2 regions of the Pseudomonas sp. DY-1 genome follow, and region 2 is predicted to be linked to the other one. Evidence: predicted binding sites of a transcription regulator. Region 2 holds the regulator's gene; the other holds the start of a gene.
The links. Region 2 encodes sigma-54, which starts transcription at its own class of promoters, with help from an activator protein. Its sites were predicted from a motif close to ANTGGCATNNANNTTGCTNT; they were not measured.
Positions count from the first base shown of each region.

Region 1: D6Z43_RS02795 (CmpA/NrtA family ABC transporter substrate-binding protein) is a predicted target of sigma-54. The motif match lies at 8,331-8,350, and genes of this name have one in related genera.

Region 1 covers NZ_CP032616.1:536,047-547,669, reverse strand. Annotated here, with positions in the region: gene D6Z43_RS02835 (glutamine--tRNA ligase/YqeY domain fusion protein) at 1-1,348, opposite strand, end outside; gene D6Z43_RS02830 (peptidylprolyl isomerase) at 1,471-1,965, shown strand; gene lpxH (UDP-2,3-diacylglucosamine diphosphatase) at 1,962-2,684, shown strand; gene D6Z43_RS02820 (tRNA-(ms[2]io[6]A)-hydroxylase) at 2,737-3,339, opposite strand; gene D6Z43_RS02815 (universal stress protein) at 3,512-4,375, shown strand; gene D6Z43_RS02810 (DUF1289 domain-containing protein) at 4,417-4,893, opposite strand; gene acnB (bifunctional aconitate hydratase 2/2-methylisocitrate dehydratase) at 5,295-7,904, shown strand; gene D6Z43_RS02800 (YgdI/YgdR family lipoprotein) at 8,059-8,268, shown strand; gene D6Z43_RS02795 (CmpA/NrtA family ABC transporter substrate-binding protein) at 8,467-9,687, shown strand; gene D6Z43_RS02790 (ANTAR domain-containing response regulator) at 9,702-10,280, shown strand; gene D6Z43_RS02785 (pyridoxal-dependent decarboxylase) at 10,379-11,623, shown strand, end outside.
Region 2 covers NZ_CP032616.1:3,105,368-3,116,990, reverse strand. Annotated here, with positions in the region: gene hpf (ribosome hibernation-promoting factor, HPF/YfiA family) at 1-2, opposite strand, end outside; gene D6Z43_RS14705 (RNA polymerase factor sigma-54) at 87-1,583, opposite strand; gene lptB (LPS export ABC transporter ATP-binding protein) at 1,732-2,457, opposite strand; gene lptA (lipopolysaccharide transport periplasmic protein LptA) at 2,457-2,993, opposite strand; gene lptC (LPS export ABC transporter periplasmic protein LptC) at 2,980-3,549, opposite strand; gene D6Z43_RS14685 (HAD family hydrolase) at 3,558-4,082, opposite strand; gene D6Z43_RS14680 (KpsF/GutQ family sugar-phosphate isomerase) at 4,082-5,062, opposite strand; gene D6Z43_RS14675 (ABC transporter ATP-binding protein) at 5,285-6,094, shown strand; gene mlaE (lipid asymmetry maintenance ABC transporter permease subunit MlaE) at 6,094-6,891, shown strand; gene mlaD (outer membrane lipid asymmetry maintenance protein MlaD) at 6,891-7,358, shown strand; gene D6Z43_RS14660 (phospholipid-binding protein MlaC) at 7,370-8,014, shown strand; gene D6Z43_RS14655 (lipid asymmetry maintenance protein MlaB) at 8,011-8,319, shown strand; gene D6Z43_RS14650 (BolA family protein) at 8,429-8,668, shown strand; gene murA (UDP-N-acetylglucosamine 1-carboxyvinyltransferase) at 8,689-9,954, shown strand; gene hisG (ATP phosphoribosyltransferase) at 10,044-10,679, shown strand; gene hisD (histidinol dehydrogenase) at 10,802-11,623, shown strand, end outside.

The DNA.
Region 1 (11,623 bases), 2.6 Mb from region 2:
CCTCGGGGTTCTTGCCCAGGGTCTCCGGGTCGTAGGAACAGCGCAGCTCGACGATGTTGCCATCGGAGTCCTTGACGGCCTCGTCAGCACGGATCACGTAGCTGCCACGCAGACGTACTTCACCGCCCGGGATCAGGCGCTTGTAGCCGGCCGGCGGGACTTCTTCGAAGTCTCCAGCATCGATGTACAGCTCGCGGCCGAACGGCAGGACGCGTACGCCCATGTCTTCCTTTGGATGGCGCGGCAGTTCGAGGCTTTCGGCCTGGCCTTCCGGATAGTTGGTAATGACCACTTTCAGAGGCTTCAGCACGCACATGGCACGCGGCGCAGTGGCATCCAGATGGTCGCGAATGCTGAATTCCAGCATGCCGATATCGACCACACCGCTGGCACGGTTCACGCCGATCATTTCGCAGAAATTGCGGATCGATTCTGGGGTATAGCCCCGGCGACGATATCCGGACAGGGTCGACATGCGCGGGTCGTCCCAGCCGTTTACATGACCTTCATCCACCAACTGTTTCAGCTTGCGCTTGCTGGTAATGGTGTAGTTCAGGTTCAGACGCGAGAACTCGTACTGGCGCGGCTGGGCCGGGACCGACAGGTTCTCCAGGAACCATTCGTAGAGCGGGCGGTGATCCTCGAACTCCAGGGTGCAGATGGAGTGAGTGATGCCCTCGATGGCGTCCGACTGGCCATGAGTGAAGTCATAGCTCGGGTAAATGCACCACTTGTCACCGGTCTGGTGGTGATGGGCATGACGGATGCGATAGAGGATCGGATCACGCAGATTCATGTTCGGCGAAGTCATATCGATCTTTGCGCGCAGCGAACGGGTGCCGTCCGGGAATTCGCCGGCCTTCATGCGAGCGAACAGGTCCAGGTTTTCGTCCACTGAGCGGTCGCGGAACGGGCTGTTCCTACCGGCTTCGGTCAGACTGCCGCGGTACTCGCGCATTTCTTCCGGCGACAGGTCGCAGACAAAGGCCTTGCCGGCCTTGATCAGATCGACAGCCCAGTCATGCAACTGGTCGAAATAGTTGGACGCGTAACGCTCCTCGCCGGCCCATTGGAAGCCCAGCCACTTCACATCGCTTTCGATGGCGTCGATGTACTCCTGGTCTTCCTTCGCGGGGTTGGTGTCGTCGAAGCGCAGATGGCAGTCACCACCGAATTCCTTGGCCAGGCCGAAGTTCAGGCAGATCGACTTGGCATGACCAATATGCAGGTAGCCGTTGGGCTCCGGCGGGAAGCGGGTGACGATCTTGGTGTGCTTGCCGGCATCCAGGTCCGCCTGGACGATCTGGCGCAGGAAGTTGGAAGCGGCGGGAGTCTCTGGCTTGCTCATGGGGTCCTTACATCTAGCTGGTGCGCGGCTCAGGGTAGGCCGGCCAAATCAAAGCGCTTATCATAGCCGAAGCTGTCAATCCCCTGACAGGCCTTGGATTTCTCGATAGAGCGAATAGCCAAATGATCAAGCTGCACACCAACCACGGCGTCATCACCCTGCAACTCTTCGAAGACAAAGCCCCGGAAACCGTGGCCAACTTCAAGGAGTACGTGAAGTCCGGCCACTACGACGGCACCGTCTTCCACCGCGTAATCGGCAACTTCATGATCCAGGGCGGCGGCTTCGAGCCGGGCATGAAGCAGAAGTCCACCCGCGCCCCGATCAAGAACGAGGCCAACAATGGCCTGTCCAACAAGGTCGGCACCATTGCCATGGCCCGCACCATGGAGCCTCACTCGGCCTCCGCCCAGTTCTTCATCAACGTTGCCGACAACACCTTCCTCAACCACAGCGCGCCGACCGTGCAAGGCTGGGGCTACGCCGTGTTCGGTGAAGTCGTGGAAGGCATGGACGTGGTGAACAAGATCAAGGGCGTGGCCACCACCATGAAGGCTGGCCACCAGGACGTCCCGGTCGATGACGTGATCATCGAGAAGGCCGAGATCGCCGAGTGATATTGCTGATCTCCGATCTGCATCTCGAAGAGGAACGCCCGGACATCACCCGGGCGTTTCTTCATTTTCTGCAGACCCGCGCACCGCAAGCCGAAGCCCTCTACATCCTCGGCGACTTCTTCGAAGCCTGGATCGGTGACGATGCGATGACGCCCTTTCAGCGCTCCATCGCCCAGGCCCTGCGCAAACTCGCCGACAGTGGAACACGCATCTTCCTCATGCACGGCAACCGCGACTTCATGATCGGCAGCGCCTTCTGCCGCGAAGCCGGCTGCACCCTGCTGAAGGACCCGAGCCTGGTGCAGATGAATGGCGAGCCGGTGCTGCTGATGCACGGCGACAGCCTGTGCACCCAGGATGAGGCCTACATGCGCCTGCGCAAGTGGCTGCGCAACCCCGTTAGCCTGTTCATCCTGCGCAACCTGCCCTTGGCGACGCGCTACAAGCTGGCACGCAAGCTGCGCAAGGAAAGCCGCATGCAGACGCGGCAGAAAGCCGTGGAAATCACCGACGTCACCGCAGAAGAAGTTCCACGCATGCTTCGCCAATTCGACGCAAGGATCCTGATTCACGGCCATACGCATCGCCCCGCCACTCACGACCTGGAACTGGATGGCCACCCCGCTCGGCGCATCGTCCTCGGCGACTGGGACCGGCAAGGCTGGGCCCTTCAGGTGGATGAGAGCGGTTTCCGGCAGACCCCGTTTAGCCTGGACTGACCCCCGCGTCCAATAAAAAAGCGCCCCTCGAGGGCGCTCTTGCGTTGCCGCTTCAGACCGGTACGCCGCTATGGAAACGAAACTCCTCGTCGGGCGACTCGATCAGCTCTTGCTCGGCCACTCGCACCTTCTCGATGCAGTGATCCACATCCCGCGCCTCGCCGTATAGATAGGCCAGCTTGAGGTAGCCCTGATAGTGGCGAGACTCACTTTTCAGCAATCCGCCATAGAACTTCGACAGCTCTTCATCAAGATGCGGCACCAGCGCCTCGAAACGCTCGCACGAGCGCGCTTCGATGTAAGCCCCCACCACTAGCGTATCCACCAGTTTCTGCGGCTCATGCGCGCGCACGAGCTTGCGCAGGCCGGACGCGTAGCGCGACGCCGACACGGGCTTCAGGTCGATCTTGCGGCGCTTCATGATGCGCAGCACCTGCTCGTGGTGCACCAGCTCCTCACGGGCCAGGCGAGACATGAAATTGATCAAATCCAACCGGGTGGCGTACTTGGCCATCAGCGCCATGGCCGTGGACGCTGCCTTGAACTCGTTGTTCTTATGGTCGATCAGCAGGGTTTCCTGATCGGCCAGTGCGGCCGCCACCCAGGCATCGGGGGTGCGGCAACCAAGGAAGTCATGGATCTCAGGCGGGTTCACAAGCGGTTCTCATCGTGCTGGGGCCACGCTGGCCGGGCTCTCGAAGGCGGAGCATTATACGAATGCCGGAAGCGACGACCAGCCTGGGCCGTTTGATATATGTCAAGAACGCCAAAGCGGAATCGGGACTACATTTGTTTTGGCTATATGCCATCGACAGGGAGATAGGACCATGCAAGCCATTCGCAGCATTCTGGTGGTATTGGAGCCGGACCGGCCGGAGGGCCTTGCCCTGAAACGGGCAAAACTGATCGCCGGAGTGACTCAGTCGCACCTGCACCTGCTGATCTGCGACCGCAAGGGCGACCATGCCGACTATCTCAGCGACCTCGCCGAATCGCTCAAGGCTGAAGGCTATAGCGCCAGCACACAGCAAAGCTGGCTGGACAACCAGCACCACACCATCATCGCTGCGCAGCAGGCGGAAGGCTGCGGCCTGGTCATCAAGCAGCACGTGCCGGACAACCCGCTGAAAAAGGCCCTGCTCACACCGGACGACTGGAAGCTCCTGCGCTTCTGCCCGGGGCCGGTATTGATGGTAAAGACTGACAAGCCCTGGACCGGCGGCAACATCCTGGCTGCAGTGGACGTGGGCAACAGCGACGGCGAGCACCGCACCCTGCACGCCACCATCGTCAGTCACGGCTACGACATCGCCAGCCTGGCGCACGGCACCTTACATGTGATCAGCGCCCACCCGTCACCCATGCTCTCGGCAGCAGACCCCACCTTCCAGCTCAAGGAAACCATCGAGGCGCGTTACCGCGACGAATGCCGTGCATTCCAGGCTGAATACGACGTCAGCGATGAGCGGTTGCACATCGAGGAAGGTCCGGCAGACGTATTGATTCCCCACGTCGCCCACAAGCTCGAAGCCGTGGTCACTGTGATAGGTACTGTCGCTCGCTCCGGCTTGTCCGGTGCACTGATCGGCAATACTGCCGAAGTCGTGCTGGATACCCTGGAAAGCGATGTCCTGGTCCTCAAACCCGACGCGATCATCGCCCACCTGGAGGAACTGGTCGCACAGCGCTGATTCGAGCCACTAGAAAAAGCCGCCTGATGGCGGCTTTTTCTTCAGACACGACTCTCGAAGCCCTCTTGCAGGAAACGTGGAGCGATATAGCGCTCGTAGTGCGCCTCGGACAGCAGGAAAAATTCCCGATCAATGGCTTCCCGCAACTCTGGCAATGCCCAGTCGCGAAACTCAGGAAGCAACGAGATGCCGTAGGCGTCGAGGCGGTTGATCATCCGCGAGGCTCGCGCGATCAGTTGGTACGCCCAGCAGTAAGGGGACTGCTCGGGTACGAAACGCACCTGGCGCTGCTCCAGTTGGTGCCGCAGGCGTTCCGGGTCGAACACCTCCAACTTGGCCGCCATCACCTGCACTAGCAGGATCTCCAGGCGCCGCCAGACCGCGCGCTTCTCTTCCTCGTTGTAGAGGTTCCAGTTCACCACCTCATGATGGAAACGCTTGCAGCCGCGGCACACATGATCGCCATAGACGGTTGAACAGAGGCCGACGCAAGGCGTCTTGATGCGCTGGTTGGACATGGTGGAGGCGGATTCGGCAGGTGACACGGGCCGGCCATCTTAGCCCTTTGTCTAATCAGGGTCACGCGCGGGTAAATAGGGATTTCGTCTTAACTTTGCCGCGCCTTTCCATTAGAATCAGCCCGCCATTTTAGGCGCCGATATCCGTTGGAAGCTGTTTTCAAAGCGTCACGAGCACAGTCGATCCGGCAGGAAATAATGGCGCCGGGCATCCCGCCCGGGATGTCCGCCGCCAGCCCTCATCAGGCCTTCCTTCCGGCGTAAAACTTTGAAAACAGCTTCTCGATGGAGGCCGCCGAAACCTTGGCCAGACAGCCCAAAAAGCTGTGCGGTGCATGCGTTCGGCGGATTCCTGGATGAGCGCCCTGGACTACTCCAGGGCCACTGATGAGGGTAAAACTGTGCTTGAAGCCTATCGCAAACACGTAGAAGAGCGTGCCGCCCAAGGGGTCGTGCCCCAGCCGCTGAACGCCGAACAAACTGCAGGCCTGGTCGAGCTGCTGAAAAATCCCCCGGCTGGCGAAGAGGCTTTCCTCCTCGACCTGATCACCAACCGTGTTCCGCCGGGTGTGGATGAAGCCGCCTACGTCAAAGCAGGTTTCCTCTCCGCTATCGCCAAGGGCGAAGCCACTTCTCCGCTGATCAGCAAGGCCCGCGCCACTGAGCTGCTGGGCACCATGCAGGGCGGCTATAACATCGCCACCCTGGTCGAACTGCTGGACGATGCCGAACTGTCCGCCGTCGCCGCCGAGCAACTGAAGCACACCCTGCTGATGTTCGACGCCTTCCACGACGTCGCCGAGCGCGCCAAGAAAGGCAACGCCAACGCCCAGGCCGTGCTGAAGTCCTGGGCCGAAGGTGAGTGGTTCCAGGCCAAGCCGGCCGTCGCCGAGAAAGTCACCCTGACCGTGTTCAAGGTGCCTGGCGAAACCAACACCGACGACCTGTCGCCCGCTCCGGACGCCTGGTCCCGCCCCGACATCCCGCTGCATGCCCTGGCCATGCTGAAAATGGCTCGTGACGGCATCGAGCCGATCCAGCCGGGCTCCGTTGGTCCGCTGAACCAGATCGAAGCCGTCAAGGCCAAGGGTTTCCCGGTTGCCTACGTCGGTGACGTGGTCGGTACCGGCTCCTCCCGTAAGTCCGCCACCAACTCGGTACTGTGGTTCTTCGGCGACGACATTCCGTTCGTTCCGAACAAGCGCGCTGGCGGCTTCTGCTTCGGCACCAAGATCGCCCCGATCTTCTACAACACCATGGAAGACGCCGGCGCCCTGCCGATCGAATTCGACTGCACCAACCTGGCCATGGGCGACGTGATCGACGTCTACCCCTATGAAGGCAAGGTCGTTCGCCACGACAGCGGCGAAGTAGTCACCACCTTCGAACTGAAGACCCCGGTCCTGCTGGACGAAGTTCGCGCCGGCGGCCGTATTCCGCTGATCATCGGCCGCGGCCTGACCGAGAAGGCCCGTGCCGAGCTGGGCCTGGGTGCGTCCGACCTGTTCAAGAAGCCGGAGTCCCCCGCCGACAGCGGCAAGGGCTTCACCCTGGCCCAGAAGATGGTTGGCCGTGCCTGCGGTCTGCCGGAAGGCAAAGGCGTCCGTCCGGGCACCTACTGCGAGCCGAAGATGACCACCGTCGGCTCCCAGGACACCACTGGCCCGATGACCCGCGACGAGCTGAAAGACCTCGCCTGCCTCGGCTTCTCCGCCGACCTGGTAATGCAGTCGTTCTGCCACACCGCCGCGTATCCGAAGCCCATCGACGTCAACACCCACCACACTCTGCCGGACTTCATCAAGACCCGCGGCGGCGTGTCCCTGCGTCCGGGCGACGGCATCATCCACAGCTGGCTGAACCGCATGCTGCTGCCTGACACCGTTGGCACCGGTGGCGATTCCCACACCCGCTTCCCGATCGGCATCTCCTTCCCGGCCGGTTCCGGCCTGGTGGCCTTCGCCGCCGCCACCGGCGTCATGCCGCTGGACATGCCGGAATCCGTTCTGGTGCGTTTCAAAGGCAAGATGCAGCCCGGTATCACCCTGCGTGACCTGGTGCATGCCATCCCCTACTACGCCATCCAGGCTGGTCTGCTGACCGTCGAGAAGAAAGGCAAGAAGAACATCTTCTCCGGCCGCATCCTCGAAATCGAAGGTCTGAACGACCTGACCGTCGAGCAAGCTTTCGAGCTGTCCGACGCTTCCGCCGAACGTTCCGCCGCCGGTTGCACCATCAAGCTGCCGGAAGATGCGATCGCCGAGTACCTGAAGTCCAACATCACCCTGCTGCGCTGGATGATCGGTGAAGGCTACGGCGACGCCCGTACCCTGGAGCGCCGCGCGAAGGCGATGGAAGCCTGGCTGGCCAACCCGCAACTGCTGGAAGCCGACAAGGACGCCGAATACGCCGCCGTAATCGAAATCGACCTGGCCGACGTCAAGGAGCCTGTGCTCTGCGCGCCGAACGACCCGGACGATGCCCGCCTGCTGTCCACCGTGGCTGGCGACAAGATCGACGAAGTGTTCATCGGTTCCTGCATGACCAACATCGGCCACTTCCGCGCTGCCGGTAAGCTGCTCGACAAGGTCAAGGGCGGCATCCCGACCCGTCTGTGGCTGGCTCCGCCGACCAAGATGGACCAGCACCAGTTGACCGAGGAAGGCTACTACGGCATCTACGGCAAGGCCGGCGCACGCATGGAAATGCCGGGCTGCTCCCTGTGCATGGGCAACCAGGCTCGCGTACAGACTGGCGCCACCGTAGTCTCCACCTCCACCCGTAACTTCCCGAACCGCCTGGGCGACGCCACCAACGTCTACCTGGCCTCCGCCGAGCTGGCGGCCGTTGCCTCGATCCTGGGCAAACTGCCGACCGTCGAGGAGTACATGGAATACGCGAAGAACATCGACAGCATGGCTGCCGATATCTACCGCTACCTGTCCTTCGACCAGATCGCCGAGTACAAGGAAGCCGCTGCAAACGCCAAGATTCCGGTGGTCCAGGCCTAAGGCCCCATCGGTAGCTCGGCAATGAGAAAGCCCCGCCCCGTGCGGGGTTTTTTCTTTTCCGGAGGCTGCAAGGCCGTTCGCCGTCAGGCCAACTTGCAGCCTCCCTGCCAGCAGCTATGTTCCAAGTATCAGCCCCCACGACTTGGATGCCGCCATGAAAACCTGGTCCTTGATACTCATCTGCGCCCTTGGCTTGGCAGGCTGCTCCAGCGAATACCTGATCGCCACAACCGACGGCCAGCTCATCGCCACCGATGAGAAGCCTGAACTGGATGAAGACACCGGCATGCTCGAATTCGAGGACCACGAAGGTCGAACCCAGCAGATTCCGCAGAGCCAGGTGAAGCAGATCATCGAACGTTAAGCTAGCTCCAACCTCCAACCTCCAACCCTGGCCCCGCTCTCGCGGGGCTAGTTTTTATTGCCGCTGGCATATCGCTTGCTTCAGCAGCTTCAACGAAGCCTGCTCCAACGACGGAGCGAGCTGCTGACAATGGCGTCGATTCCGGCCGGCCCCGGCTGCTCCGGATCGGCGCCATTTTGCTGATAGGTGGCCACCACAATGACGGATAAGCAGAACACCACGCGTACGGACAACCTGGCCTGGGTCGCAGGCAGCGATGCACCGGAGAAGTGCATGCTCAGCCTTGGCTTCATGCCCCTGACCGACTCGGCATCCCTGATAGTCGCGGCCACCCAGGGGTTCGCCCAGCCCTACGGGCTGACTCTCGAACTGCAGCGCCAGTCGTCCTGGGCAACCCTGCGTGACAAGCTGCTGTCCGGTGAGCTGGATGCAGCGCAAGCCCTTTATGGGCAGATCTATGGGATCGAACTCGGCATTGGTGGTCCTAGCGCGGAAATGGCCATTCTCATGGGGCTCTGCCAGAACGGGCAGGCGATCAACCTGTCTGAACCACTCAAGCGCATCGGTGTGACCAATTCCGAGGCACTGACCCATCACGTGCACCAGAGCGGAGCGCGCCTGACCTTCGCCCAGACGTTTCCCACCGGCACCCACGCCATGTGGTTGAACTACTGGCTCGCCGCCCAGGGCATCCACCCGTTACGCGACGTCGACACAGTTGTCGTGCCGCCTTCGCAGATGGTCGCCCACCTCAAGGCCGCCCGAATCGATGGCTTCTGCGCAGGCGGCCCCTGGGGTGCATTGGCCGTAGACCAGGGCCAGGGGTTCACTCTCGCTACCAGCCAGATGATCTGGCCTGACCACCCAGAGAAGGTGCTTGGCGTAACTCGCGAATTTGCCGAGCAGTACCCCAACACTGCACGCGCGCTGACCATGGCCGTGCTGGAAGCCAGCCGCTTCATCGATGCCAGCCTGGAAAACCGCCGCAGCACCGCTCAGTTGATCAGTGGCAGCGACTACGTGGACGTCCCCCTGTCTGCCATCGAGCCGCGCTTCCTTGGCCATTACCAGGATGGCCTCGGCAATGTCTGGGAGGACGAGCACCCGCTGCGTTTCCACGCAGAAGGCAAGGTGAACATGCCCTACCTCTCCGACGGCATCTGGTTCATGACCCAGTTCCGTCGCTGGGGCCTTCTGCGGGACGACCCGGACTACCTGGCCGTTGCCCGACGCGTACAGCGTCTGGACATTTATCGCGAGGCGGCCGAAGCCCTCGACGTCCCGCTTCCAGACCTCATGCGCAGCGCCACCCTGATTGACGGTCGCACCTGGGACGGCAGCGACCCCGCCGGCTACGCCCGCAGTTTCCCGATCCACTCCCTGGCCGGCAACTCCCGCGCCATCGCCTGTAGCCGTTAGGGAAGACCGCCGCCATGCTGCGTATTCTGCTGATCAACGACACTGCGAAGAAAGTCGGCCGACTCAAGGCCGCCCTGATCGAAGCCGGCTTCGACGTCATCGACGAATCCGGTCTGACCATCGACCTGCCAGGGCGAGTCGAGGCCATCCGCCCGGACGTGGTCCTCATCGACACCGAGTCCCCAGGCCGCGACGTGATGGAACAGGTGGTACTGGTCAGTCGCGACCAGCCCCGCCCCATCGTCATGTTCACCGACGAGCACGACCCGAAGGTCATGCGCCAGGCCATTCAGGCCGGCGTCAGCGCGTACATCGTCGAAGGCATCCAGGTCGACCGCCTGCAGCCCATCCTCGATGTCGCCATGGCGCGCTTCGAAAGCGACCAGGCCCTGCGCGCCCAGCTCAACGCCCGTGACCAGCAACTGGCCGAGCGCAAGCGCATCGAACTGGCGAAGGGGCTGCTGATGAAAATGAAGAACTGCAACGAGGAAGAGGCTTACACCCTGATGCGCCGCCAGGCCATGAGCCGGCAGCAGAAGCTGATCCAGGTAGCCGAACAGATCATTGCGATGCACGACATGCTGGGTCATTGAAGTCCGAACCCAACACAACTGTATGCCGTCAGGTGTATCTGCTGGCTTTCGCGCGATCCCGCTAAGGTAAGGAGCCCCCTCCTGCCAGCGAGACCGCCATGGACAATGAACGCCAGATTCTCGAAGACGCCGACCGCCGCGCCCTCGCCTACGTGGATGGCATACCCGGGCGCCGAGTCTTCCCTTCCCCGGAAGCCATCCAGGCGCTGGCAGCCTTCGACGGACCATTGCCGGAGCGGGGTCGCCCGGCCGCCGAGGTGCTGCACCAGCTCGATGAACTGGGCTCCCCCGCCACCACCGCGTCCAATGGCGGTCGCTACTTCGGCTTCGTCATCGGCGCAACCCTGCCAGCCGCGGCGGCCGCCGAGCGCCTGGCGCTGGCCTGGGATCAGTGCGCGTCCTCCTTCGACAACTCGCCGGCCGCCGATCGCATCGAAAAAGTGGCCGCACGCTGGGTCCTGGAAAGTCTTGGCCTGCCTACCAGCAGTGCGGTCGGCTTTGGCACCAGCGCCACCGCCTGCACCCTCGCCTGCTTGTCCGCGGCCCGTCGCGCACTTCTGCAGCGCAAGGGCTGGGACTTCGACGGCGACGGCCTGATGGGGGCACCGGAGGTACGCGTGGTGGTCTCCGCCAATGTGCACATCACCGTGAAGAAAGCCCTGCGCATATTGGGGTTCGGCATGAACCGTCTACTGGTGGCACCCACCGACGAGTTCGGCCGCATCGATCCGGGGCGCTTGGCGCCACTGGATGACATGACTGTCCTCTGCCTGCAGGCCGGCGAGGTCAATACGGGCGAGTTCGATCCTTTCGCCGAACTGATTCCCCGCGCCCGCGCCGCCGGCGCCTGGGTGCATGTCGATGGCGCTTTCGGCCTCTGGGTCCGCGCTTCGTCCCATGCCCAACTGGCCAACGGCGTGGAGCATGCCGACAGCTGGACCTGCGACGGCCACAAGTGGCTGAACACACCCTACGACGGAGCCATGGCCATCTGCCGTGACGCCGACGCGCTGAGCATCGCCATGAACAGTGATGCTGCCTATGCCAGTGCCTCGCGAGATGCGCAGAAGAACCTGACCCTGGAGTTCTCCCGCCGCGCCCGCGGTGTGCCCGTCTGGGCCGCCCTCGCCTCCCTCGGTCGCGATGGCCTGGCCAGCATGATCGATCGCCACATGCGCCAGGCCGAAAACCTTGCCGAGCGCCTGCGTGCGGCCGGCTATCAGGTACTCAATCGCGTGGCACTGAACCAAGTGCTCGTGCGCGCCGACAGCGACGAAGAAACGATCGCCATCCGCAGCGCGGCCCAGGCTTCGGGCGAAGTCTGGTTCGGCCCCACGCTCTGG
Region 2 (11,623 bases):
ATACCGCTTTCTCCTTATTGCCCGTGTATAAGAGACAGGCTAACGGGCCTGCCACCGGAACACTTTGGCGTGGGTCAATTTCCGCGTCACATCAGTCGCTTCCGCTCGCTGGAAGGCGCTATCCCAAGGGATTCGCGATACTTGGCTACTGTGCGACGGGCCACTTGAATGCCCTGTGCCTCCAGTAAACCAGCGATCTTGCTGTCGCTCAACGGCTTTTTCGGATTTTCCGCTGCGACCAGTTTCTTGATGATTGCGCGGATCGCGGTAGACGAACATTCACCGCCTTCCGAGGTGCTTACGTGGCTGGAGAAAAAGTACTTCAGCTCGTAGATTCCGCGGGGAGTGTGCATGTATTTCTGGGTAGTCACGCGCGAGATTGTGGACTCGTGCATACCTACGGCTTCGGCGATGTCATGCAGGACCAGGGGTTTCATCGCCTCTTCGCCATACTCCAGGAAGCCGCGCTGGTGCTCGACGATCTGGGTGGCGACCTTCATCAGAGTCTCGTTTCGGCTCTGCAGGCTCTTGATGAACCAGCGAGCCTCCTGAAGCTGATTGCGCATGAAGGTGTTGTCGGCGCTGGAATCGGCGCGACGAACGAAACCCGCGTAGTGCGGATTGACCCGCAGGCGCGGTACGGCTTCCTGGTTTAGCTCAACCAGCCAGCGTTCGTTGTGCTTGCGGACGATCACGTCGGGTACGACGTACTCGGGTTCGCTGGCTTCGATCTGCGAGCCGGGACGTGGATTCAGGGCCTGAATCAGTTCGATGATCTGGCGCAGTTCGTCTTCCTTGACCTTCATGCGCCGCATCAACTGGCTGTAGTCACGGCTGCCGAGCAGGTCTAGGAAGTCACCAGCCAGACGTTGGGCCTCGGTCAGCCACGGGGTGCCCGGAGGCAGCTGGCGAAGTTGCAGGATCAGGCATTCGCGCAGGTCGCGGGCACCGATGCCTGCGGGCTCGAACTGTTGGATGCGATGAAGGACGACTTCGACTTCGTCCAGCTCGATACCGAGCTCGGGGTCGAAGGCCTCGACTATCTCTGCCAGCGTCTCTTCGAGGTAACCGTCGTTATTGATGCAGTCGATGAGGGTGACACCAATCAGGCGGTCGGTGTCTGACATGGGGGCCAGGTTCAGCTGCCAGAGCAGGTGGCTCTGCAGGCTTTCACCGACCGAGGTGCGCGAGGTGAAATCCCACTCGTCGTCATCGTTGCTCGGCAGGCTGCTGGCGCTGGTCTGGTAGACATCTTCCCAGGCCGTATCGACAGGGAGTTCGCTGGGAATGCGTTCGTGCCATTCGCCATCTTCCATGGCTTCGGCATTGGTTTCGACGCTGGACTCCTGGAAGCTGGCTTCCTGGCTACTCGTGTTAGGCAGTTGGTCGCCTTCGGCCATCGGGTCGGAGGTGTCGAAATCGTCGCCATCCTCCTGCCGCTCAAGCATGGGATTGGACTCCAGTGCTTCCTGGATCTCCTGCTGGAGGTCCAGGGTGGAGAGTTGGAGTAGGCGGATGGCCTGTTGCAGCTGAGGGGTCATCGTCAGCTGCTGGCCCATCTTAAGGACTAGCGATGGTTTCATGGCAGAGGGCTTAGCACCTTGATTCGCCGGCGCTCACGCGCCATCCACAACAGGGCGCCGAAGCGCCACCAGGAAGCAAATTATATGCCTGACCTTGAAGGATTTTCCTAGCTCGCGCAACCCATCTTGTAGGAGATGTCGCGGGAGGCTACAGGCGGAACTCGTGGCCCAGATAGACTTCCTTCACCAGCTGGTTGGCCAGGATGGCTTCCGCACTACCCTCGGCAATCAGTTGTCCGTCACTGACAATGTAGGCGGTCTCGCAGATGTCCAGCGTTTCACGGACGTTGTGGTCGGTGATGAGCACACCGATTCCCTTGGCCTTGAGATGATGGATTATCTGCTTGATATCGCCCACGGAAATCGGGTCCACGCCGGCGAACGGTTCGTCCAGCAGGATGAATTTCGGGGAGGTAGCCAGCGCCCGGGCGATTTCCACCCGACGGCGCTCACCGCCTGACAGGCTCATGCCGAGACTGTCGCGAATGTGGCTGATGTGGAACTCCTGCAGCAGGCTTTCCAGCTCCTTGCGGCGCGTGGCGCGGTCGAGGTCCTTGCGGGTCTCGAGGATCGCCATGATGTTGTCCGCCACGCTGAGCTTGCGGAAGATCGAGGCTTCCTGCGGCAGGTAGCCGATGCCCGCACGGGCGCGGCCATGCATGGGCTGATGGGTGACGTCCTGCTGGTCGATCAGGACGCGGCCCTGGTCGGCCTGAACCAAGCCGACAATCATGTAGAAGCAGGTGGTCTTGCCGGCACCGTTGGGGCCGAGAAGGCCAACGATTTGTCCGCTGTCGATCGACAGGCTGACATCGCGGACCACCTGGCGGCTCTTGTAGCTCTTGGCCAGATGCTGGGCTTTGAGAGTCGCCATTACTGTGCTTTCTGCTCTTTCTTCTTCGGCTGGATGACCATGTCGATTCGCGGACGCGGAGTGGTCACGTTATTGCCGGTAGCGCGGCCTGCGTTGACGATCTGGCGCTGGGTGTCATAGACGATCTTCTCGCCTTCGAAGGTGTTGCCTTCCTGAACCACCTTGGCCTGGTCGAGCAGAATGATGCGCTCGTTGGCCGCGAAGTACTGGATGGTCAGGCCATAGGCCTTGACTATTTCCTTGTCCACCGCAGGCTTCTGTTCGTAGTAAGCGGGCTTGCCGACCGAGGTGAAGACCTCGACATCGCCATTCGCGTCCTGGGTAATGGTGACGGTATCGCCGGTGATCTTCAGGGTTCCCTGGGTGATCACGACGTTGCCGCGGTAGACCGCGACGCCCTGCTTGTCATCGAGCTCGGCGCTGTCGGCCTGGACGCGAATCGGTTGATCGCGGTCCGTGGGCAGGGCCCAGGCGGCAGCACTTCCGAGTGCGGTACCCAGGCTGAGCAACAGGGGGAGGGTTTTAACGAACCTCATGCTGGCCTCTTACGTTGGACTGCAGGATCATCCTGCTGTCATTCAAGTACGCTTTCATTCCTTGTGCCGTGGTCACCCCATTGGCCGCGTCGATTCTAACGGCTTGCTGGGTCTGCGCATATTCCTCGTCAGGGAACACGGTCAGGCGGCTAGTGGTCAGGATGGTCGGGCGCCCCTTGCCGTCGGTGCGCGCCACCCGGACCTTGTCGATCAGTTCGACCTGCTTGCCTTCAGGGCCGACTTCGCCTCGCTCGCTTTGTACGTGCCAGGGGTATGCGGTGCCGCGATGCAGGAGCAGGTCCGGATTGGTCAGCAGTGTGACATCAGTGGCCTTTATATGTTCGAGGTGGGTCGCGGTCATTTCGTAGTGGAGCTTGCCATCTTCCTGGAACTGGGTGCTCTTGCCATTTTCCACGTAGAAATCGATGGCGTTGTCGTTGCCTGTGGCTGCTGTCCGGTCCATGAAGCTTTCGGGACGGATATTCCAGTACCCCAGAGCGATGAGTAGCGCCGCGATCGGGGTCAGGATCAGCGCAAGGCGGATGTTCTTTGGCATGAAAAACCTCAGAGATAAGCAGCTTGCGCCGCTTCCAGGCTGCCCTGGGCGCGCAGTATGAGTTCGCAGAACTCACGGGCTGCGCCTTCGCCGCCACGTGCCTGGGTGATGCCATGGGCATGCTGGCGGACGAAAGCATCGGCGTTGGCCACGGCCATGCCCAGGCCGACACGGCGAATCACCGGTAGGTCGGGAAGGTCGTCACCGAGGTAGGCGACCTGATCATAATTCAACCCCAGTTCCGCGAGCAGGCCGTCGAGGACAGCCAGTTTGTCTTCGCGCCCCTGGAACAGATGCTGTATGCCGAGGTTCTGTGCGCGACGCTCGACAACCTCCGACTGGCGGCCGCTGATGATGGCAGTGCGCACGCCAGCATTCATCAGCATCTTGATGCCTTGGCCGTCGAGGGTGTTGAAGGTCTTGAATTCTCCGCCGCCGGGTAGGAAGTAGAGGCGGCCGTCGGTCAGCACGCCGTCCACGTCGAACACGGCCAGGCGAACGGCCTTGGCACGAGTGAGGAGTTCATTGCTCATCAGATCACTCCGGCGCGGGTCATGTCATGGATATGCAGGGCGCCGATGGGGCGGTCGTCTTCATCGACCACAACCAGCACGTTGATCTTGTGGTCGTCCATGATCTTCAGCGCTTCAGCTGCAAGCATGTCGGGGCGTACGGTCTTGCCGTGCACCGTCATGACGTCGTCGATGCTGGCCTGGCGCACATCGACACCTTTGTCCAAAGTGCGGCGCAGGTCGCCGTCGGTGAATATGCCGGCGAGGTGGCCGTCACTTTCCACCACCGCGGTCATGCCCAGGCCCTTGCGTGTCATTTCCAGCAGGGCTTCGCGCAGCGGCGTACCGCGGGCGACGCTGGGCAGGCTTTCGCCGCTGTGCATGATGTTCTCCACCTTGAGCAGGAGGCGACGGCCAAGCGCGCCGCCCGGATGAGAGAAGGCGAAGTCTTCGGCGGTGAAACCACGAGCTTCCAACAGGGCGATGGCCAGAGCGTCACCCAGGACCAGCGCCGCAGTGGTGGACGATGTGGGAGCCAGGTTTAGTGGGCAGGCTTCCTGGCCTACTCGAGCATCCAGATTCGCAGCTGCGGCTTTGGCCAGGGGCGAGTCCGGATTGCCAGTGAGGCTGATCAGGGTGATTCCCAGGCGCTTGATCAGCGGCAGCAGCGTGACGATTTCGGCAGTCGAGCCGGAATTGGAGAGCGCCAGGACCACGTCTTCACGGGTGATCATGCCCATGTCGCCATGGCTGGCCTCGGCCGGGTGAACAAAGAAGGATGGGGTGCCGGTGCTGGCCAGGGTGGCAGCAATCTTGTTCCCGACATGTCCGGACTTGCCCATACCCACCACCACTACGCGTCCCTTGCAATCCAGGATGAGTTCGCAGGCGCGAACGAAATCTGCGTCGATGCGTGGCATAAGGGCGTCGATCGCCTCGCGTTCGAGCTGGATAGTGCGTTGTGCGGACTTGATGAGATCGCTGGATTGGCTCATGGGCATGCAGTGGCCGGGGGAAAAGGCGCCGATTATAGCGATAAAGGTGATTTAGCTCACGCGTCAATGGCGTCGAAGCTGTCGCAAAGCTGAACAGACGCTAGCGTGGCCTTGGGAGGCGCAAGGCCGCGGTGATATAGTTCGCGCCCTGTTCGGCCCGTTCTGAGCGGAGTGTCCTTGCGTTGGGGCGCGTCGTCTTCCAGGGAGGCTGTATCGCAAGGAGTCTAGATGAGTGCCGAAAACACCTACGCCGTCGAGTTGAAGGGGGTTACCTTCAATCGTGGCGCGCGCAGCATTTTCCAAGACGTCGATATTCGTATCCCGCGCGGCAAGGTTACCGGCATCATGGGGCCTTCCGGCTGCGGCAAGACCACGCTACTGCGCCTGATTGCTGCCCAGCTCAAGCCCGCGAGTGGCGAAGTCTGGGTCAACGGTCAGAATCTGCCCAAGCTCTCCCGCGCCGACCTGTTCGACATGCGCAAGCAGTTTGGCGTGCTGTTCCAGAGCGGTGCGTTGTTCACCGATCTGGATGTCTTCGAGAACGTCGCGTTTCCTTTGCGGGTGCACACCAAGCTGCCTGAGGAAATGATTCGTGACATTGTCTTGCTGAAACTTCAGGCAGTTGGCCTGCGTGGCGCCATCGAACTGATGCCGGACGAGTTGTCTGGCGGCATGAAGCGGCGCGTGGCGCTGGCGCGCGCAATTGCGCTCGATCCTCAGATCCTGATGTATGACGAACCGTTCGTCGGTCAGGACCCCATTGCCATGGGGGTTCTGGTGCGCTTGATTCGCCTGCTTAACGATGCACTCGGTATCACCAGCATCGTGGTTTCCCACGATCTGGCGGAAACCGCCAGCATTGCTGACTACATCTATGTGGTGGGTGATGCGCAGGTGCTGGGGCAGGGAACTCCGGACGAGCTGATGAATTCCGATAACCCGCGTATCCGCCAGTTCATGAAAGGCATTCCGGATGGACCGGTGCCCTTCCATTTCCCGGCACCTGATTACCGCAAAGACTTGCTGGGGGGGCGCTGATGCGCAAGAAGTCCTTGCTCGAGCGCGTTCGCCTGCTCGGGCGTTCTGGTCTGGACGTGCTGGAAGCGCTTGGGCGCTCCACACTGTTCCTGTTGCATGCCCTGTTCGGCCGCACTGGCGTTGGCAATGGCTTTCAGTTGCTGGTCAAGCAGCTCTATGCCGTCGGCGTGATGTCGCTGGCGATCATCGTCGTTTCCGGCGTTTTCATCGGCATGGTGTTGGCCCTGCAGGGATACAACATCCTGGTCGACTACGGTTCAGAGCAGGCAGTCGGCCAGATGGTGGCGCTGACGCTGCTGCGTGAGCTTGGTCCAGTAGTGACCGGCCTGCTTTTCGCTGGTCGGGCTGGCTCCGCGCTGACCGCCGAGATCGGCAACATGAAATCCACCGAGCAGCTCTCAAGCCTGGAAATGATCGGCGTCGACCCGCTCAAGTACATCATCGCCCCCCGGCTCTGGGCCGGCTTTATCTCGATGCCGCTGCTGGCGATGATTTTCAGCGTCGTGGGCATCTGGGGTGGCGCCATGGTGGCCGTGGACTGGCTGGGCGTCTATGAGGGCTCTTTCTGGGCCAATATGCAGAACAGTGTGCAATTCACCGAGGATGTGCTGAACGGCGTGATCAAGAGCGTCGTATTCGCCTTCGTGGTGACCTGGATCGCCGTGTTCCAAGGGTATGACTGCGAGCCGACCTCGGAAGGGATCAGCCGCGCTACGACTAAAACCGTGGTCTATGCCTCGCTCGCCGTGCTGGGGCTGGACTTCATCCTGACCGCCTTGATGTTTGGAGATTTCTGATGCAAATCCGCACCTTGGAGATTGGTGTCGGCCTGTTCCTCCTGGCCGGTCTGTTGGCCTTGCTGCTGCTGGCTTTACGGGTCAGCGGCCTGTCCTACGGCGTCAGCGATGACACCTATAAGCTTTACGCGCATTTCGACAATATTGCCGGTTTGACTGTCAGAGCAAAGGTAACCATGGCCGGTGTCACCATCGGCAAGGTTACAGCGATCGATCTGGATCGCGACAGCTACACCGGCCGCGTCACGATGGAAGTCGAAAAGCGTGTGGACAACCTGCCTGCGGACTCCACCGCGTCCATCCTCACGGCCGGCCTGCTGGGTGAAAAGTACATTGGCATCAGCGTCGGCGGCGACGAGGAACTGCTCAAGGATGGCGGAACCATCCGTGACACCCAGTCGGCCCTGGTGTTGGAAGACCTGATCGGCAAGTTCCTGCTGAACTCGGTCAACAAAGAGAGCAAATGAGGATGCGAAACATGATCAATGCCCTGCGTAACGGCCTGCTGGTCCTGCTGGCGGCCCTGCCTCTGCTGGCCACCGCTGCGCCGAGCGCGCGCGATGTGGTGCAGCAAACCACCGACCAGCTGCTGGCCGACCTGAGGGCCAATAAAGAGCAATATCGCAGCGACCCGAACGCGTTCTACGAGGCCCTGAACGGCATTCTTGGTCCAGTGGTGGATGCCGATGGCATCTCCCGCAGCATCATGACCGTGAAGTACTCGCGTAAGGCTACTCCTGAGCAGATGACGCGCTTCCAGGATAATTTCAAACGCAGCCTGATCCAGTTCTACGGCAATGCCCTGCTGGAGTACGACAACCAGGAAATTCGTGTACTGCCGGCCAAGCAGGAAGATCCTGAGCGCACCAGCGTCGGCATGGAGGTCAAAGACAGCAAAGGCACCGTCTACCCGGTTTCCTACACCATGGTGAACGTCAATGGGCAGTGGATGCTGCGCAACGTGATCATCAACGGCATCAACATCGGCAAGCTGTTCCGCGACCAGTTCGCCGACACCATGCAGCGCAATGGTAACGACCTCGACAAGACCATCAATGGTTGGGCCGAAGTGGTTGCCAAGGCCAAACAGTCTGAAGAAGCCAAGCAGGCGGGCGGTCAATGAGCGAGGCCCGTATCGAACAGGCCGCTCCGGGCGAGTTGCGCCTGGTTGGCGTGCTCGATTACAGCACCGGACCGCAACTGCGCGAAGACGGGAGGCGGCTGATCCAGACGAGCAGCACCGCCTCCGTGCTGCTGGACTGCTCCGCGGTAGAGAAGACCAGCAGTGTCGGCCTCGCGCTGCTGCTGGCTTTCATGCGCGATTCCAGCGCTTCCGGTAAGTCGTTAACGGTACGTGGAGTGCCAGAAGACATGCGGCAGATTGCCGACGTCTCCGGATTGACCGAGCTGCTGCCGCTGGAGGCTTGATTCGATCAAACCGCCCTCCGTCTGGCCCCGCGCGCGCGGGGTTCGCAGGCAGAGGGCTTTTTTGTATCATGGCCGACCCGCGCGCGTTGGGCGCCGATTGAGGTTGAGCATGCAGGCCGTAGAAGTGAAAAGCCTCCTGGAGGCGAAACTGCCAGGTACCCAGGTGGAAGTTGAAGGGGAAGGCTGCAACTTCCAGTTGAACCTGATCAGCGACGAGCTGGCCGGCCTGAGCCCGGTGAAGCGTCAGCAACAGGTATACGCCCACCTGAACGCCTGGATCGCTGATGGCAGCATCCACGCTGTCACCATGAAATTCTTCAGCCAGGCCGATTGGGCCGAGCGTTCCTGAGCCCAGCTTTCGAGAGAGCAATGGACAAACTGATTATTACCGGCGGTCAACGCCTCGATGGCGAGATCCGCATTTCCGGCGCCAAGAACTCTGCGTTGCCGATCCTGGCCGCTACCTTGCTGGCTGATACCCCAGTCACCGTAGCTAACCTTCCGCACCTGCACGACATCACCACCATGATCGAACTTTTCGGTCGCATGGGCGTGCAGCCAGTGATCGACGAGAAGCTGGCCGTTGAAGTCGACGCCAGCAGTATCAAGACCCTGGTCGCGCCCTACGAGCTGGTCAAGACCATGCGCGCTTCCATCCTGGTGCTTGGTCCGATGGTGGCTCGCTTTGGTGAAGCCGAAGTAGCGCTTCCCGGTGGCTGTGCCATTGGTTCGCGTCCGGTTGACCTTCACATCCGCGGCCTCGAGGCCATGGGCGCGAAGATCGACGTCGAGGGTGGTTACATCAAGGCCAAGGCTCCGGCCGGCGGCCTGCGTGGCGCCAACTTCTTCTTCGATACGGTCAGTGTGACCGGTACCGAGAACATCATGATGGCTGCAGCGCTGGCCAACGGCCGTACCGTTCTGCAGAACGCTGCCCGCGAGCCGGAAGTGGTTGACCTGGCCAACTGCCTGATCGCCATGGGCGCGCAGATCCAGGGTGCGGGTACCGACACCATCACCATCGACGGCGTGAAACGCCTTGGCGGTGCGCGCTACAACGTGATGCCCGACCGTATCGAAACGGGTACCTACCTGGTGGCAGCTGCCGCCACTGGTGGCCGCGTCAAGCTCAAGGACACTGATCCGACCATCCTCGAAGCCGTGCTCCAGAAGCTGGAAGAGGCCGGTGCACACATCAACACCGGCAACAACTGGATCGAGCTGGACATGAAGGGCAATCGCCCGAAAGCGGTCAACGTGCGCACTGCGCCGTACCCGGCGTTCCCCACCGACATGCAGGCCCAGTTCATCTCCATGAACGCCGTGGCCGAAGGCACCGGTGCGGTGATCGAGACCGTATTCGAAAACCGCTTCATGCACGTCTACGAAATGAATCGCATGGGCGCTCAGATCCTGGTGGAAGGCAACACCGCCATCGTTACCGGCGTGCCGAAGCTCAAGGGCGCACCGGTCATGGCGACCGACCTGCGCGCTTCCGCCAGCCTGGTGATTGCCGGTCTGGTGGCAGAGGGCGATACCCTGATCGACCGCATCTACCACATCGACCGTGGTTACGAGTGCATCGAAGAAAAACTGCAGTTGCTCGGCGCCAAGATTCGCCGCGTGCCGGGTTAGGTCGAAATGCGGGCCGGCCCTGAAAGGGCCGGTCCGTGATGACCGCGCAACAGGCCCGTCAAGGGCCGTAGCCAAGGAAATCCAGTTTCATGCTCACCATCGCGCTGTCCAAGGGCCGAATTCTCGACGACACCCTGCCGCTACTTGCCGAGGCCGGCATCGTACCGACCGAGAATCCGGACAAGAGCCGCAAGCTGATCATCCCTACTACCCAGGAGGATGTACGCCTGCTCATCGTGCGTGCCACTGACGTGCCGACCTATGTCGAGCATGGCGCGGCCGATCTCGGCGTTGCTGGCAAGGACGTGTTGATGGAGTACGGTGGCCAGGGCCTGTACGAGCCGCTGGACCTCAGGATCGCCTGCTGCAAGCTGATGACCGCTGGCGCGATCGGTGCGCCTGAGCCAAAGGGGCGCCTTCGCGTAGCCACCAAATTCGTCAACGTCGCCAAACGCTACTACGCCGAACAGGGCCGCCAGGTCGATGTGATCAAGCTCTATGGCTCGATGGAGTTGGCGCCCCTGGTGGGCCTGGCTGACAAGATCATCGACGTCGTCGACACCGGCAATACCCTGCGCGCCAACGGCCTGGAACCCCAGGAGTTGATCGCCACCATCAGCTCGCGACTGATCGTCAACAAGGCATCGATGAAGATGCAGCACGCGCGCATCCAGGCACTGATCGAAGTGCTGCGCAGCGCGGTCGAGTCTCGACACCCCAGCTGACACCTGAGTGCGGCCCTGCGCCGCACGCGCCTATCCGTGTCATAGCCAATATTCTCGGGTGCCCGCACGGTGGGCTTGCTACTCTAGCGGCGCCCGAGCAATTGCCATTCAAGAGGCCCGCTATGACCGCTCCAATCGCCATCCGCCGACTCAATGCCGCTGATCAGGATTTCGCGCGACACCTGGATCATCTGCTGAGCTGGGAAAGCGTATCCGACGAAGCGGTCAACCAGCGTGTCCTCGACATCATCCAGGCCGTGCGTGAGCGTGGCGACGCTGCTGTAGTCGAGTTCACCCAGCGCTTCGACGGTGTGCAGGCGACCACCATGGCGGAACTGATCCTTCCGCGCGAGCGCCTGGAGCTGGCCCTGACCCGTATTACCGCCGAGCAGCGCAAGGCGCTGGAAACCGCTGCCGCTCGTGTGCGTAGCTATCACGAGAAGCAGAAACAGGACTCCTGGACCTACACCGAAGCTGACGGCACGGTACTGGGCCAGCAGGTAACTCCGCTGGATCGCGCAGGTCTTTATGTACCCGGCGGCAAGGCGTCGTATCCGTCGTCCGTGTTGATGAATGCGATTCCCGCCAAGGTCGCTGGAGTTGCCGAGGTGGTGATGGTCGTGCCGACGCCTCGCGGCGAAATCAACGAGATCGTCCTTGCGGCTGCCTGTGTGGCTGGGGTGGACCGTGTCTTCACCATCGGCGGCGCCCAGGCGGTGGCCGCACTGGCCTATGGCACCGAGAGCGTGCCCCAGGTGGACAAGATCGTCGGTCCGGGCAACATCTATGTCGCCACGGCCAAGCGCCACGTCTTCGGACAGGTAGGTATCGATATGATTGCTGGTCCGTCGGAAATTCTCGTGGTCTGCGATGGCGGCACCGATCCCGACTGGATCGCCATGGACCTGTTCTCGCAGGCCGAGCACGACGAAGACGCCCAGGCC